2 linked regions of the Sporocytophaga myxococcoides genome follow. The main gene of each other region encodes a partner of the protein of the gene in region 2 in a complex. Links are inferred from orthologs where the notes say so. Each region holds a gene or a part of one and is shown on either strand. Other genes may lie near its edges.

Region 1 (7,335 bases), on a different replicon or contig from region 2:
AATTGTTGGAAGACCTAACGTGGGAAAATCCACACTATTTAACCGTCTCGTCGGCACCAGAACTGCGATCATGGACGACATGAGCGGTGTCACAAGAGACAGGCATTACGGATATGGAGAATGGATCGGGAAGTTTTTTACCATTGTAGATACAGGTGGATATGTAGCGAATACAGATGATCTTTTTGAAGAGGCAATTAAGGAACAGGTTGATGTTGCTTTAGAAGAAGCTACAGTGGTACTGTTTGTTGTCGATACGTTTGCAGGTCTTCATCCTCTTGATGAAGAGTTTGCACATAAGTTAAGAAGAGCGAAAAAGCCGATTTTCCTTGTAGCTAATAAAGCAGACACTCATGAAAGAGCAAATCTTTCCGGTGAGTTTTATGCACTTGGTCTTGGTGATGTATATCCTATTAGCTCTCAGAATGGGTCAGGCACGGGAGAACTGCTTGATGAAGTAGTAAAGCATTTTTCAAATGACGGCATCGAAAATCCTGATGAAGGCGTTCCAAGAATAGCGATTATAGGCAGACCGAATGTTGGCAAATCTTCATTTCTTAACGTACTTCTTGGGAGACAAAGAAGCATTGTAACGGATATCGCAGGTACCACAAGAGATGCAGTGGACGCGAAATATACCGCATTCAATAAGGAGTTCATTATTACAGATACAGCAGGATTGCGCAAAAAGGCAAGAGTAAAAGAAGATATTGAATTTTATTCTGTCTTAAGATCTATCAGAGCACTTGAAGCTTCTGACGTTTGTATCGTTATCATTGATGCCCAGAACGGATTGGAAACGCAGGATCTTAACATCATTGGTTTAGCCAACAGAAATCGTAAGGGTATTGTCCTTTTGGTCAATAAATGGGATTTGATAGAGAAAGATACCAATACTGCTAAGAAGTTTGAAGATGACATAAGGTCCCAACTAGCGGGTATGGATTTTATTCCGATTATTTTTGTGTCTGTTTTAAATAAACAGAGAATTCATAAGGCAATAGAAACAGCAATTGACGTTTATGAAAGCAGAAGTAAGAAAGTCACAACTTCTGCTTTGAATGAAGCTTTGTTGCCTGAGATTGACAGATACCCTCCACCTTCACTGAAGGGCAAGCATATCAAGATCAAATACATAACGCAGTTGCCGACACATTCTCCCACGTTTGCTTTTTTCTGCAACCTGCCTCAGTACATAAAGGGCCCGTACGCAAAGTTTCTGGAAAATAAATTGAGAGAGCACTTTGGATTCGAGGGTGTTCCTGTTAATATCGTATTCAGAAAAAAATAACTTCAATATTTATGAAAAAGATTTTATTTGGCAGCCTAATCATTCTATCATTTACGATTATTTCTTCATGCGAGGAAAAATCCAAATCTGAGAAAGCGCTTGATAAACTGAAAGAAAAATCCGAAGAAGCTGTTGAGGCTACCGGCGAAGCTGCTGAAGAGACCTCAAAAGAGGGAGAGAAGGCAGGGAAAAAGGCTAAAAAGAAGTTGAAAAAATTATTGGAGGATTAATTTATTGCATAGATGCTAACATATTTTTTTTCCAAAAAAATCCCATTTTTCCTTTTGCGATTTAAAAATATCTATATATTTGCATCTTAAATCTAAATTAAAAAAGTTTTAATTACTATGAGAAAATTATTTGCGTTATTATTCGTAGCTGGTACATTATCATTCGCTTCTTGCTCTGAGAAAAAAGCAGAAGAAGCTTCTACTGCTGAAACTGTTGACACTGCTCACGTTGAAGAGGCTCCAGTTGCTCCAGTAGACACTAATGCTACTGCTCCAGTAGACACTAATGCTACTGCTCCTGCTCACTAATTAGTGATCGCGGTCAAAAAAAGACATTCAAAAAAAGCCTTGGTTAGACCAAGGCTTTTTTAATTATATCAATTTCAATACTTTTTAGATTAGGTTTGAGTATTTAAAACTTTCTTGTAATTCGGAAAATTTCTATTTTGATTTTTTTGATTTTTTCACGGTCTCGCTGCTTTTCTTGTCTTCATTTTCTACACTCCCTGAATCATTCTTTTCCGCAAGTTTTTTTAACTCAAACAACTCATCGCGTAAACGGGCAGCTTCCATAAAATCCATTTCTTTGGCCGCTTTTTCCATTTCTTTCTGTGTTCTCTGAATCATCTTTTCCAACTCAGGTTTGCTCAAATATTGCAATACAGGGTCTGCTGCCAGATCTTTATGTTCTTCCTGAACATAGTATGTTCTCGTTTCTTTTCTGGAATCCGCAACCTTGGTCTGACCGAGAATTTCTTCACGGCTTTTTAATACAGTCTTTGGCGTAATATTATGCTGCTTATTATACTCCATTTGGATTGCCCGTCTACGGTTGGTTTCTTCTATTGAAATCCTCATAGAATCAGTGATTTTGTCGGCATACATAATCACTTTACCATTCTCGTTTCGCGCTGCCCTGCCAATGGTTTGTATAAGAGACCTCTGGTTTCTCAGGAAACCTTCTTTATCTGCATCCATAATGGCTACCAGAGAGACCTCAGGTAAATCCAGACCTTCTCTTAAAAGGTTGACACCGACCAGCACGTCAAAAACCCCCAGGCGTAGTTCTCTCAATATTTCTACTCTGTCCAGTGTTTTTACTTCAGAATGAATATAACGACATTTAACATTTACCTTTGACAGGAACTTGGTAAGTTCTTCGGCCATTCTTTTCGTAAGAGTGGTTACAAGCACTCTGTCATTGGCTTTCACCCGTTCATGAATTTCGTCCAGAAGGTCATCAATCTGGTTACCGCTTGGCCTTACCTCAATAAGCGGGTCAAGCAGTCCAGTCGGCCTGATAATCTGTTCTATTACGACTCCGTCACATTTTCTCAGTTCATAGTCAGCAGGGGTTGCACTTACATAAATAGTTTGAGGAGCCATATTTTCAAATTCATTAAAAGTAAGCGGCCTGTTATCAAGCGCAGAAGGCAGCCGAAAACCATAATCAACAAGGTTTACCTTTCTGGAACGGTCGCCTCCCCACATGGCTCTGATCTGGGGAACTGTTACATGGCTTTCATCTATAACCATCAGGAAGTCGGAAGGGAAATAATCCAGCAGGCAGAATGGCCTGTCTCCCGGATTTCTTCTGTCAAAATACCTTGAGTAGTTTTCTATACCTGAACAATAACCAATTTCTCTCATCATCTCCATATCAAACTCGGTACGCTCCTGTATTCTTTTGGCTTCCAGATGGCGTTGCTCAAATTCAAATAACTTCACCTGCTTTACCAGATCATCCTGGATTTCGCTTATGGCTAATTTTAAAGCGTCTTTACCGGTGACAAAAAGGTTTGCCGGGTAAAGGTTAAAAAACTTCTCATCATTTAATTTTTTTCCTGAATGAGGATCAATTCTCTGAATAGCTTCAATCTCATCGCCCCAGAAAATAATTCTATAGGCAAAGTCGGCATAGGCAGGAAACACATCTACTGTATCTCCTGTAACACGAAAAGTACCGCGTTTAAATTCTGCAGTAGTTCTGTTATAAAGAATCTCTACAAAAGCGTAAAGAAGCTTATTCCTGGAGACTTTTTCGCCTTGTACCACTGTTACGATATTTTTGCCAAACTCTTCAGGATTTCCGATACCATAGATACAAGAAACCGAGGCTACTACAATGATATCTCTTCGTCCGCTCATGAGAGCCGAAGTGGCGGCAAGCCTGAGCTTTTCAATCTCTTCATTTATCGAGAGATCTTTTTCTATATACAAATTAGATGAAGCGATATAAGCTTCCGGTTGGTAGTAGTCGTAATAACTGATGAAATATTCGACCAGGTTATCAGGAAAAAAATGTTTGAACTCACCATAAAGCTGAGCTGCCAGGGTTTTATTGTGGCTCAGGATCAGGGTAGGTTTTTGCACTTCCTGAATAACATTAGCTATGGTAAACGTTTTCCCTGAACCAGTAACTCCAAGCAAAGTCTGAGCAGGTTCACCTTTGTTGACTCCGTCTACAAGTTTTGCAATTGCCTTAGGCTGATCGCCAGTTGGCCTGTAATGTGATGTTATGTTAAACAATTGAGCTCCTTTTGGTATAGGTTATAAAAACATTGTCACAACCTCGGTAACATAAGCGAGTTGCTAACTGTTCCATATTTCCCAGGCTTTTTCAGCCTGGAGATGCAGCATTTCAAGACCGTTTTTTGTTCTAGCCCCCAGCCTACTTCCCTTTTTCATAAAAAGGGTTTCTTCGGGGTTGTAAACAAGGTCAAACAAGTAATGTTTTTCTGTAATAAATTCGTAAGGGATTGCGGGACAGGTATCGACTTTTGGATACATGCCAAGAGGAGATGTATTAATAATAAGTCTGTATTCTGCAAGCACCTCAGCATTCACATCCTCATAGCTGAAAAGATATTGACTTCCGGACCTGGAAACCATTTTAAAAGGAATAGCAAGGTCGTCCAATGCAGCTATCACAGCTTTAGCAGCGCCCCCAGTTCCAAGAATCAATGCTTTAAGAGATTTCAGATCTTCGTCTCCAAGAAATTTAATAAGTGAATTTTTAAATCCGTAGTAATCGGAGTTATACCCTTTAAGCTTATTTCCTTCTATTACTTTGATGACATTAACAGCGCCGATTTTTTCTGCAGCAGGATCCAGTTCATCTAACATCTCTATCACCGCCTCTTTATGAGGAATAGTTACATTAAGGCCTTTAAGTTGAGGCTGGGATGAAATAACAGAGGGAAGCTCAGTGGCTTCCCTTATTTCAAATAGTTCGTATTTACAATTTTGTATTCCTTCTTTTTCAAACTTTTCAGTAAAATAGCGTTTGGAAAAAGAATGGGTAAGCGGAAACCCAATTAATCCATATACATTCATTAAGCTACAGTTTTTTTCTGAAACTTGCTCCTTAAATATTCTATAAGTGGAGGTGTCATAGATAAAAGAATTATTCCAAAGATTACAAGAGTAAAATTCTTTTTAACAGCTGGAATATTTCCAAATAAATACCCAAGCAGGGTAAATCCTGCTATCCATAAAATGCCTCCGATAATATTATAACTAAGGAATTTCCTATAGTTCATGGTACCTACACCTGCTATAAATGGTGCAAAGGTTCTGATAATAGGCATAAAACGGGCAAAAATGATGGTTTTTCCACCATGTTTTTCATAGAACTGCTGCGTTTTAATAAGATGTTCCTTTTTTAGCAAACGATAATCTTTACTAAAGACTTTCGGACCAATAAAATTGCCAATGAAGTAATTCAGTGTATCGCCAAGAAATGCTGCAATAAACAAAAGAAAAATTAACAACCAAAGATTCAGACTGCCCAAAGCAGCAAAGGTTCCTGCTGCAAATAGCAGTGAATCACCCGGCAGAAAAGGCATAATTACAAGGCCAGTTTCCACAAAAATGATCATGAATAAAATCAAATAAGTCCAAAATCCATAATCAGTAATGATTTGGCTTAAATGCTGATCGAGGTGTAGGAATAGGTCAATAAAGCCCTTTATTAAGTCCGTCATTTTTAAAGTTTATTTAGAAAATAATCAAATGTATCACTTCTGAGTCCCAAACGAAGTGTTTCTAATGGAATAACTTCATTTGGAGAAATATTTCCGAGATTAACATTTGAACTCAGAAGTTTGATAAACCAAACTTGTTGTTCTCTCTGAGGGGCTTCCCAGATTATTTTTTCAAAAGGAATTTTAGTTAAAATTTCTTCTACAAGACCTGATCTAACCTCCCCAGTGGAACGGAAAAGTCCAACATTTCCCCCTTCTCTGGCTTCTCCGATTACTTTCCAGGCACCTGCATCAAGTTCAGCCTGCATCAATTGAATCCACTTGTATGGTGGAATAATTTTTTCAACGTCTTTTGATCCTACCTCAGATAATACAGTTACTTGCTGTGAAAGACGATTGATATACTGACATTTAACATCATGATTTAGTTCAATGCTTCCGTCGGAGACTTCAGCAAAAGTCATATTGTATTTGTCCAGAATTCTTATGTAATCCTCAAATTGATTTCTTACAATAAAAGCTTCGAAAAGAGTGCCGCCGAAATATACCGGTATGCCTGCTGACTTATAAATGTCAAGTTTATCTTTAAGATTTGGAGTAACGTAAGAGGTTGCCCAGCCAAGCTTAATGATGTCGATATAATTCCCTGCGACTTCAATCAAATCTTCCGTTTCCCTGATACTTAGACCTTTATCCATTACCATTGTAAAGCCGTATTCTCTCGGTTTTTTAGTCCTCTCAGGGATCTTGGAAAGCACAAAATTGTTATACATCTTCTTTTCTATACTGATCAATGATTTTATACAGCGCCTTTTGAGTTTCCAGTTTTGGGAAAAACTCATAGAGGACAATATGTTTTTCAAAGTTCAAAATTAAACCATTTTCTAAATAATTAAAGGCTTCTTTGTAATTACCTGCATTAATTAAATAAGCGGCTGCTCTATAGTACAATAATGCTTCTTCCGGAATCTCTTCTATACCATTTTTAATCAATTCAATAGCTTTCGGATTATCTCCCTGCTCGTAGTGAATAAATGACCAGTTCAGCCAGAGCTCCGGGTCGTCCGGACGCAGGAAACATGCTTCTTCGTAAGCTTCCAGGCAGGACACTATATTTCCTGTTTTATATTCTGCTTTGGCAAGACCAGACCAATAATCAGGGTTTTCTTTTTCTAACTTTATGGCTTTTTTAAAAAAATGGATCGCCTCATATGATTTTTCCTGACTGTCCAGACATTTTCCTAAACCGTACCAGGCCTCACTGCAAAAACAATCCAGTTTTGATGCTTTTCTGTAAAATTCTATTGCCTGGCCAGGTTTGTTAAGTTTTTCATAACAAGTGGCAATACTTAAATAGGTTTCCGGATCCGGATCTTCAAGTTCGAGTGTTCTATTATAGCATTCAAGTCCACGCTCTGGCTGTTCCATCTGGACATAGCAATTCCCCATGTTAAACCACGCAGAAGCAAAATTGTCATTAATAGCCAAAGAAAATTCATAAGCATGAATTGCTTTTTCATAATCGGTTAATTTGAAATAGACAATACCCATGTTGTACCAGGCAAAATAAGAGTAAGGGTCCTGGTTTATGAATTTCTCATAAAAAGACAAACTGTCTTCAAGCTTGCCAGTATGATCCAGGCAGAACGCCAGGTCATAAAGAGCTTCTTCATGGTGTTGGTTTTCCTCGATGGCTTTCCTGAAAAATTCTATGGCAATGTCCATTTTTCCCCATTCCTGATAGGCAAGACCAAGGCCATAATACATATCATCTTTTTCCTCAATTATATCGAGTGCGTGCTGAAGTAATTCAATTGCATCTTCAAAC
Region 2 (7,384 bases):
TCCACCTTCCCGGCGGATATGGTGTAAGGGTTGATACTCATTGCTACAATGGATATACCATTCCTCCAAACTACGACTCAATGATCGGAAAGCTTATTGCAAGCGGTTCTACAAGAGAAGAGGCTTTGGCCAGAATGAAAAGGGCTTTGGAGGAATTTGTTATTGAAGGTGTTAAAACAACAATTCCATTCCATATTAAATTAATGGAAGACCCTCAGTTCCAATCCGGTAAATTCAATACTGCATTTCTTGAATCATTCGACTTTTCAAAACTGAAATAAAAAATAAGATAAAAAGAAAGCTGCTCCAAAGCAGCTTTTCTTTTTAAGGTTACATTCATTCTTAAGAAGGTATTTACAATAAATTTTGCCCCCATGAAAGCCACTCAAAGCTTCAATTTCTTAAGACTTTTTTTTTCATTTTCTCTGATTTTTATTGCTCTTAATGCGCAATCTCAAGACTCCCCAAAACATTTTATTGAGGCTGGCATCAGCCCAAGTTCCTACAGAGGAGACCTCAATAATTCTTTTCAGCAGTGGACTGCTTTATATAATGCCGGTATTAAATTCTATAAGAAAAAAAGAATCAATGGTGGTATAAATATTTTTGTGGGAAATATCATGGGACAAAATGGGAAGTATGAATTTAACCCAGATTTGAACCCATCCCCCACTCCCAATACCTATTTCAAAACTAATGTAATTGGTGTAAATTATGATTTGCAGCTCAATTTAATAAAAAGGAAATGGGGATGCATTTTTATAAGTCAGGGTATTGGTCTTATGCGATTTACGCCAAAAGATCAGAATAATGACAAACTTCAAACAAAACTAAGTACAAGGGCAAAAGGAGAAGATTATAACAATGTAACATTTGTCTTTCCCACTAAAGCAGGTGTTATGTTTTTCCTTCCATCTTGGTACGCCATTGGATTACAAGCAGGTTACTTAAACCCTACTTCTGATTATCTTGATAATATCAGCAATTGGGGAATAAAAAAGAAAAAGGATAATATCCTCACGGTAAAGTTTAGCGTATTTATTCCATTAAATACAAATAAAACCGTAACCTCTCCGGATACTTCAAAATAATAAAATCGTAAAGTTGGAATATTTATTAAATTTAACCGGTTGGATTGGTGCTATAGAAGTATTGATTGCTTATTTTCTTATTTCCACGAATAGAGTTACTTCGGAAAAATTCTCATATCAGCTGCTCAACGCGACGGGTGCTGTATTCTTGATCATAAACACCATATACCTGAAAGCTTATCCCTCTGCCTTTGTAAATATCATTTGGACAGCTGTTGCACTTTTCAATATGGTAAAATCAAAAGCGAGTGACAAATCAGAAATTCGCTAGATTTTCTCTATAGTTTTCACCAACGAGTTATACCAATCCTCTCCATATTTTCTGATCAATGGATCTTTTAAAAATTTGTATATAGGAACCTGTAATGACTCTCCATTGCTGCATGCGGGGCTACAGATATTCCACCTGTCATAGTTTAATGCGTCATAATGTTCATACTTGCTAATTCTTATAGGATACAAGTGGCATGAAATTGGTTTTTTATAATCAATCTTTCCCATTAAGTATGCCTTTTCAATACCACACTTAAGAATTCCCTTTTCATAAATAGCATAGGCACACTCCCTGTTTTTAATAGTTGGTGTGGTAAGATCTCCGTCACTATCAATGACTGTCAACCCCTGCTCTTCAATTGCCTTTATTCCTTCTGCTGACAAATATGGTTTTACCTTATCGTAAATCTCTTCCAGGATCATCCCTTCATCCTCTTCCAATGGGGCGCCTGCATCACCTTCTACACAACAGGCTCCCTTACATTTAATTAAATCACAGACAAAAAATTTATCTGCGATATCGTCGCTAATTACCGTTTTTCCCTGTACTATCACTTGATTTTCTTTTTAACTCCAACTGTTTTTCTAGTTGAAGAATTCAAAATTAAAAAATTATTCCCCAAAAACTCTATTCCCAATTACTCATCCTGATATTTTGCCAATATTAAAATAAAAGGGGAATCTTTACTTCTTTTAAAACACCTAATAACACCTCAAAATCAACTAATTACAAATATAATTCCTAGACGGTTATATTTGCTGTATTACATTAAAAAATATGGAGTTGTTTTTTTAAAAAACATGAGGGCAACTTAATACTGATTATCAGTCAATTATACAATAATAAAAAAACATCTTGTCCCTTTTGAATAGAAGATCTAAGAAACCATTCTATTTCAGGAGATGTTCCTTATTAGATTAGAAAAGTCTGGAATTAAAAGAATATCTATTTTCTATTCCTAAATTTTAAAAATTATCAATTCAATTCCTCCTGATATCCATCTCCGGATTCAAAAATATAAGTTTTTCAGAATTCAAACTTTAAATGGGATTTGAAGAGAAATATATTGTAAATTGCAAACTAGATTAGCAAGCCCAAATGGATTACATAGAAAGCCTTAATCCCTCCCAAAAAGACGCTGTTATTAATACTGAAGGCCCAAGCATGATTATTGCTGGTGCCGGATCTGGGAAAACCAGAGTATTAACCTTCAGGATCGCCAACCTTATACAAAAAGGAGTAGATCCTTTCAATATTCTAGCCCTTACCTTTACCAATAAAGCCGCAAAGGAAATGCGGGAAAGGATCGAAAAGGTTGTAGGTCCGGAAGCCAGAGGACTTTGGATGGGAACTTTTCACTCTGTATTTGCCCGAATATTAAGAGCTGAAGCAGAAAAAATAGGTTATACCAGCAATTTTACCATCTATGATACAGACGATTCCAAAACACTAATTAAACAAATTGTCAAAGAGCAATACCTTGACGAGAAACTTTATAAACCTAGCACTGTTTTAGCCAGAATTTCAGGAGCCAAAAACCGTCTGATCTCTGCTCAGGAATACCTCAACAACCCTCATTTCATGGCGGATGACGCTTCGGCCATGAGGCCTGAAATGGGGAAATTGTACAAACTATATCAGGACAGATGCTTCAAAGCTGGAGCAATGGATTTTGACGACTTGCTTTTTAACACCAACATTCTGTTTAAAAATCATATTGATGTAGTTAACAAATACCAGAACATATTCAAATATGTGCTGGTAGACGAGTTTCAGGATACCAACCTTAGCCAGTATAGCATTACAAAAAAGCTTTCGGCAAAAAACCGTAACATCTGTGTAGTAGGAGATGATGCTCAAAGTATATATGCATTTCGTGGGGCAGACATTCAGAATATCCTGAACTTTGAAAAAGATTATCCGGAATTGCAGGTCTATAAACTGGAACAAAACTACAGGTCTACTAAAGTTATTGTTAATGCTGCAAACTCGGTAATAGGCAAAAACAAAGCACAGCTTAAGAAAAACGTTTTTACAGAAAACGAAACCGGTAAGCTGATAGAAATAATCAAGGCTACGTCTGACAATGAAGAAGGACGAATGGTTGCCACAGCTATTTTTGAAGAAAAAATGGCTCACCAGTTAAAGAATAAAGACTTTGCTATCCTCTACAGAACTAACTCACAATCAAGAGCATTTGAAGAAGCACTGAGAAGAATGAACCTTAAATACAAGGTAATTGGAGGCTTATCTTTCTATCAGAGAAAAGAAATTAAAGACCTTGTTGCTTATTTAAGGTTTACCCTTAACCCTAATGATGAACAAGCTTTAAGAAGGATTATCAATTATCCTAAGAGAGGAATCGGTGATACTACGGTATCCAAACTATTGGTTACTGCCGAAGAGCAAGGCGCCCCACTTTGGGATGTATTAAATAACGTACATTCAGTTATACCAGGAAGGGCTGCAGCAGCTATTGAGGGTTTCGTAGTACAAATTAAAAACTACATGCGCCTTGCTGAAAACAAGGACGCCTTTGAAACTGCTATTGAAGTAGCTCAGTCTTCAGGAATACTGAAAGAATTGTATGAAGATAAAACTGTTGAAGGGCTAAGCAGGTATGAAAACGTTCAGGAACTTTTGAATGGTATTAAAGAATTTGTAGACAACCCTAATATTGAGGATAAAAAGCTTGGTTCTTTCTTGCAGGAAATATCTCTTCTGACAGATATTGAAGAAGAAAAGGACAAAGATAATGACTACATTGTGCTTATGACCATTCACTCAGCCAAAGGACTTGAGTTTAAGAGCGTATATATAGTAGGAATGGAAGAAGAATTGTTTCCTTCCCAGATGATGTTGAGCAGCAGAGCAGACTTGGAAGAAGAAAGGAGATTATTCTACGTAGCAATCACACGTGCACAAAGTAATCTTTGCCTTTCTTTCGCAGCTACTAGATATCGGTTCGGGCGATTAAAAGAATGCGAACCCAGCAGATTCTTAAATGAATTAGACCCTCAATACCTGAATATCAGCAGAAGAGCAAGACCAGAACCTGCTGCTACTCCGGCAGCAGCAACTTCTTCTTCTCCTCAGGTAATAAAAGCTAAACCAAAAACCGCTTCACCTGTTTTAAGTAAACCAAAGAGTAACTATGTCCCCTCTCCGGATTTTAAACCAAGTGATACTTCACTGTTAAAACCAGGAATGAGAGTAGAACACCTCAAATTTGGATATGGAACGGTAAAAGCAATGGATATATCCGGCACCGACCGAAAAGCTATTATCGAATTTAACGATCATGGAGAAAAAACATTGATTTTGAGTTTCGCTAAACTAAAAATTCACACTACATAATTATTAATATTTTTAAGCACGCAATCTAACACTACATTATGGAGATACCAGATCCTTCAACAGGCATTGTTTTAAAAGAATACGGAAGAAATATTCAAAAGCTTGTTGATTTTGTGATAAGCATACCAGACCGCGAAGAGAGAGGACGTTATGCGAAAACGCTTATCGAGCTAATGAAACAGATTAATCCAAACATGAGAGATACCCAGGATTTCGGAAAGCTCTGGGACCACCTTTATATCATGTCTGATTTTAAACTCGATGTAGAAACCCCTTTCCCTATGCCGGAGAAATCATTGCTTGGGAAAAAACCAATGACCGTTGGCTATAATAATAATTTGCTTTATTATAAACATTACGGAAAAAATATAGAATTGCTTATAGCGAAAGCTTTGCAACTGGAAGATAAAGACGAACAAGAAGCTGCTATAATATATATAGGTAAGCTTATGAAGAGATTTTATCAGACCTGGAATAAGGAAAACATTACCGACGATATCATCATTGAACAACTTATAACAATGTCCAAGAATAAGTTGCCTATCAATGCCGAAAAAATTAAAGCTAATAATCTTTTCGATTCTCAGGTTAAAGAAATGCGTGAGCCGAAAAACAGCAGCCAAAGTGGAGGCGGTTCCAATGGTAATGGATACAAAAGAGAATTCCGTAGCAGAGATAGCAACAGTAGAGACAACAGCAGAGAATACAGGGACAACAGAGGAGATAACAGAGACAATAAATACTCTAAGGATAAAAGAAGAAAAAACTAAGGAATGGCTTCATTTGAAATTATCGGTGGTAAACGTCTTAAAGGAGACATTTATCCTCAGGGAGCAAAAAACGAAGCGCTTCAGATCCTTTGTGCTGTTTTATTAACTCCGGAACCTGTTACTATTCATAATGTACCGGACATTATTGATGTTAACAAACTTATTGAATTGTTAAAAGATTTTGGTGTAAAAGTAGAAAAGACTGGAGAATCCACTTATCTGTTTGAAGCCAAAAATGTAAATATTGCCTTTTTAGAAACTGATTCTTTTAAAAAGAAAGCTGCAGCGCTAAGAGGCTCCATAATGATCCTTGGTCCGCTATTAGCAAGATTTGGGAAAGCCAAAATGCCCAAGCCGGGAGGTGATAAAATCGGACGCCGCAGACTAGATACCCACTTTCTGGGTTTTGAACAATTAGGTGCAAAATTCTCCTATGATTCCGGAGATAGTTTTTATCAAATTGATGCAAGTAATCTAAAAGGATGCTATATGCTCCTTGACGAAGCATCCGTAACAGGAACTGCCAACGTTGTGATGGCTGCTGTTCTTGCCAAAGGCAAAACCACCATATACAATGCAGCCTGCGAACCATACCTGCAACAGCTATGCTCTATGCTAAACCGCATGGGTGCGAAAATCAGCGGTATCGGTTCCAATCTTCTTACTATAGAAGGTGTGGATTCTTTAGGAGGTACTGCACATACTATACTTCCAGATATGATCGAAATAGGAAGTTTTATCGGTATGGCAGGAATGACCAGTTCTGAAGTCACAATAAAGAATTGCAGAATTGATATGTTGGGAATTATCCCGACCATATTCAGACGACTTGGTATTAAAATGGAATTCAGAGGGGATGATATTCATATCCCTTCTCAGGATAGCTATGAAATAGAAACATTTATTGATGGCTCTATACTTACAATATCTGATGCAATTTGGCCAGGATTTACACCTGACCTTATGAGTATTGCATTGGTTGTGGCTACCCAGGCAAAAGGTTCTGCACTGATACATCAGAAAATGTTTGAAAGCAGACTTTTCTTTGTTGACAAACTGATAGATATGGGAGCACAGATAATTCTATGCGATCCACACAGGGCTACAGTAATTGGGCTTAATAAACAAATTCCTCTTCGAGGAATACAGATGACATCTCCTGATATCAGAGCTGGAGTGGCTTTATTGATCGCTGCTTTATCTGCCAATGGCAAAAGTACTATACACAATATAGAACAAATAGACAGAGGTTATCAGAATATTGATACCAGGCTGAATGCACTTGGAGCTGAAATAAGAAGAATTTCTTAAATAATCTTTTTGTACAAAGGAGCCTTATTCCGGCTCCTTTTTTATGAATGATATGGAAATCAAAAGCAATAAACTAAGGATTTTAATAGCCATCATACTTATTATTATTTCTTACGTTTACTTCAGATTTATCAACTTTCTTCCGACCACTATATCCTATGTACTTTATTTTGCACTAATCCTCATTTCGATCATAATTGCCTTTATATCAAAGAGACGCGATGTTACCATTGGAATTTTATATGGTTTAACCTTTGTTCTGGTTTCTTTGATTTTTATCTTTACCTTTTTTACAGAAGAATTATAGCAATAACTGATATTATTTTAAAAGTATATTACAATGGGAAGAGCATTTGAATTCCGGAAAGCCCGAAAAATGAAAAGATGGGGACAAATGGCGAAGACATTTACCAGAATCGGTAAAGACATTGCCATGGCTGTAAAATCTGGTGGCCCCGACCCTACTACCAACTCAAGACTCCGTGCTTTGATCCAGAATGCCAAAGCTGCAAACATGCCTAAAGACAATGTAGAAAGGGCGATAAAAAAGGCTTCTTCTAAAGAACAGGAAGATTATAAAG

What was found. Proteins that work in one complex are often made in the same cells at the same time.
Region 1: the proteins of MYP_RS10650 (region 2) and uvrB are in contact, whole or in part, in a crystal structure (PDB 7EGT), measured with the Thermus thermophilus proteins. The link is inferred for Sporocytophaga myxococcoides from one-to-one orthologs. Residues at the interface, in WP_096412145.1 of Thermus thermophilus: His654, Arg656, Phe657, Gln666, Asp668, Glu669, Lys680, Arg681, Leu682, Ser683, Lys685, Tyr686, Ala687; in WP_096411307.1 of Thermus thermophilus: Glu23, Leu25, Arg26, Asp27, Gly28, Glu29, Arg30, Phe31, Arg55, Glu326, Asp327, Phe328, Glu379, Ser382, Gln383, His398, Gly400, Arg401.

The regions. Positions count from the first base shown.
Region 1 is NZ_BBLT01000011.1:52,816-60,150, reverse strand. The notes cover bases 1,507-4,484. They hold uvrB (excinuclease ABC subunit UvrB), read right to left. Parts: upstream 4,051-4,484; coding sequence 1,963-4,050; downstream 1,507-1,962. Other genes in these bases: MYP_RS20970 (shikimate dehydrogenase family protein), read right to left, coding at 4,114-4,484; MYP_RS20980 (hypothetical protein), read left to right, coding at 1,639-1,830; MYP_RS20985 (hypothetical protein), read left to right, coding at 1,507-1,521. Also shown: ribosome biogenesis GTPase Der, read left to right, coding at 1-1,291; more of MYP_RS20985, read left to right, coding at 1,303-1,506; more of MYP_RS20970, read right to left, coding at 4,485-4,857; MYP_RS20965 (DedA family protein), read right to left, coding at 4,857-5,507; MYP_RS20960 (phosphosulfolactate synthase), read right to left, coding at 5,510-6,280; MYP_RS20955 (tetratricopeptide repeat protein), read right to left, coding at 6,273-7,335. UniProt on the Escherichia coli protein: The UvrABC repair system catalyzes the recognition and processing of DNA lesions. A damage recognition complex composed of 2 UvrA and 2 UvrB subunits scans DNA for abnormalities.
Region 2 is NZ_BBLT01000004.1:90,579-97,962, forward strand. Bases 2,066-5,092 are described here. They hold MYP_RS10650 (ATP-dependent helicase), read left to right. Parts: upstream 2,066-2,463; coding sequence 2,464-4,722; downstream 4,723-5,092. Other genes in these bases: MYP_RS10655 (DUF4290 domain-containing protein), read left to right, coding at 4,761-5,092. In the rest of the region: accC (acetyl-CoA carboxylase biotin carboxylase subunit), read left to right, coding at 1-281; MYP_RS10635 (hypothetical protein), read left to right, coding at 375-1,091; MYP_RS27000 (CBU_0592 family membrane protein), read left to right, coding at 1,105-1,362; MYP_RS10645 (DUF3109 family protein), read right to left, coding at 1,359-1,919; more of MYP_RS10655, read left to right, coding at 5,093-5,492; murA (UDP-N-acetylglucosamine 1-carboxyvinyltransferase), read left to right, coding at 5,496-6,803; MYP_RS10670 (YebC/PmpR family DNA-binding transcriptional regulator), read left to right, coding at 7,144-7,384. UniProt on the Escherichia coli protein: A helicase with DNA-dependent ATPase activity. Unwinds DNA duplexes with 3'-5' polarity. Translocates on single-stranded DNA with 3'-5' polarity. Initiates unwinding more efficiently from a nicked substrate than double-stranded DNA.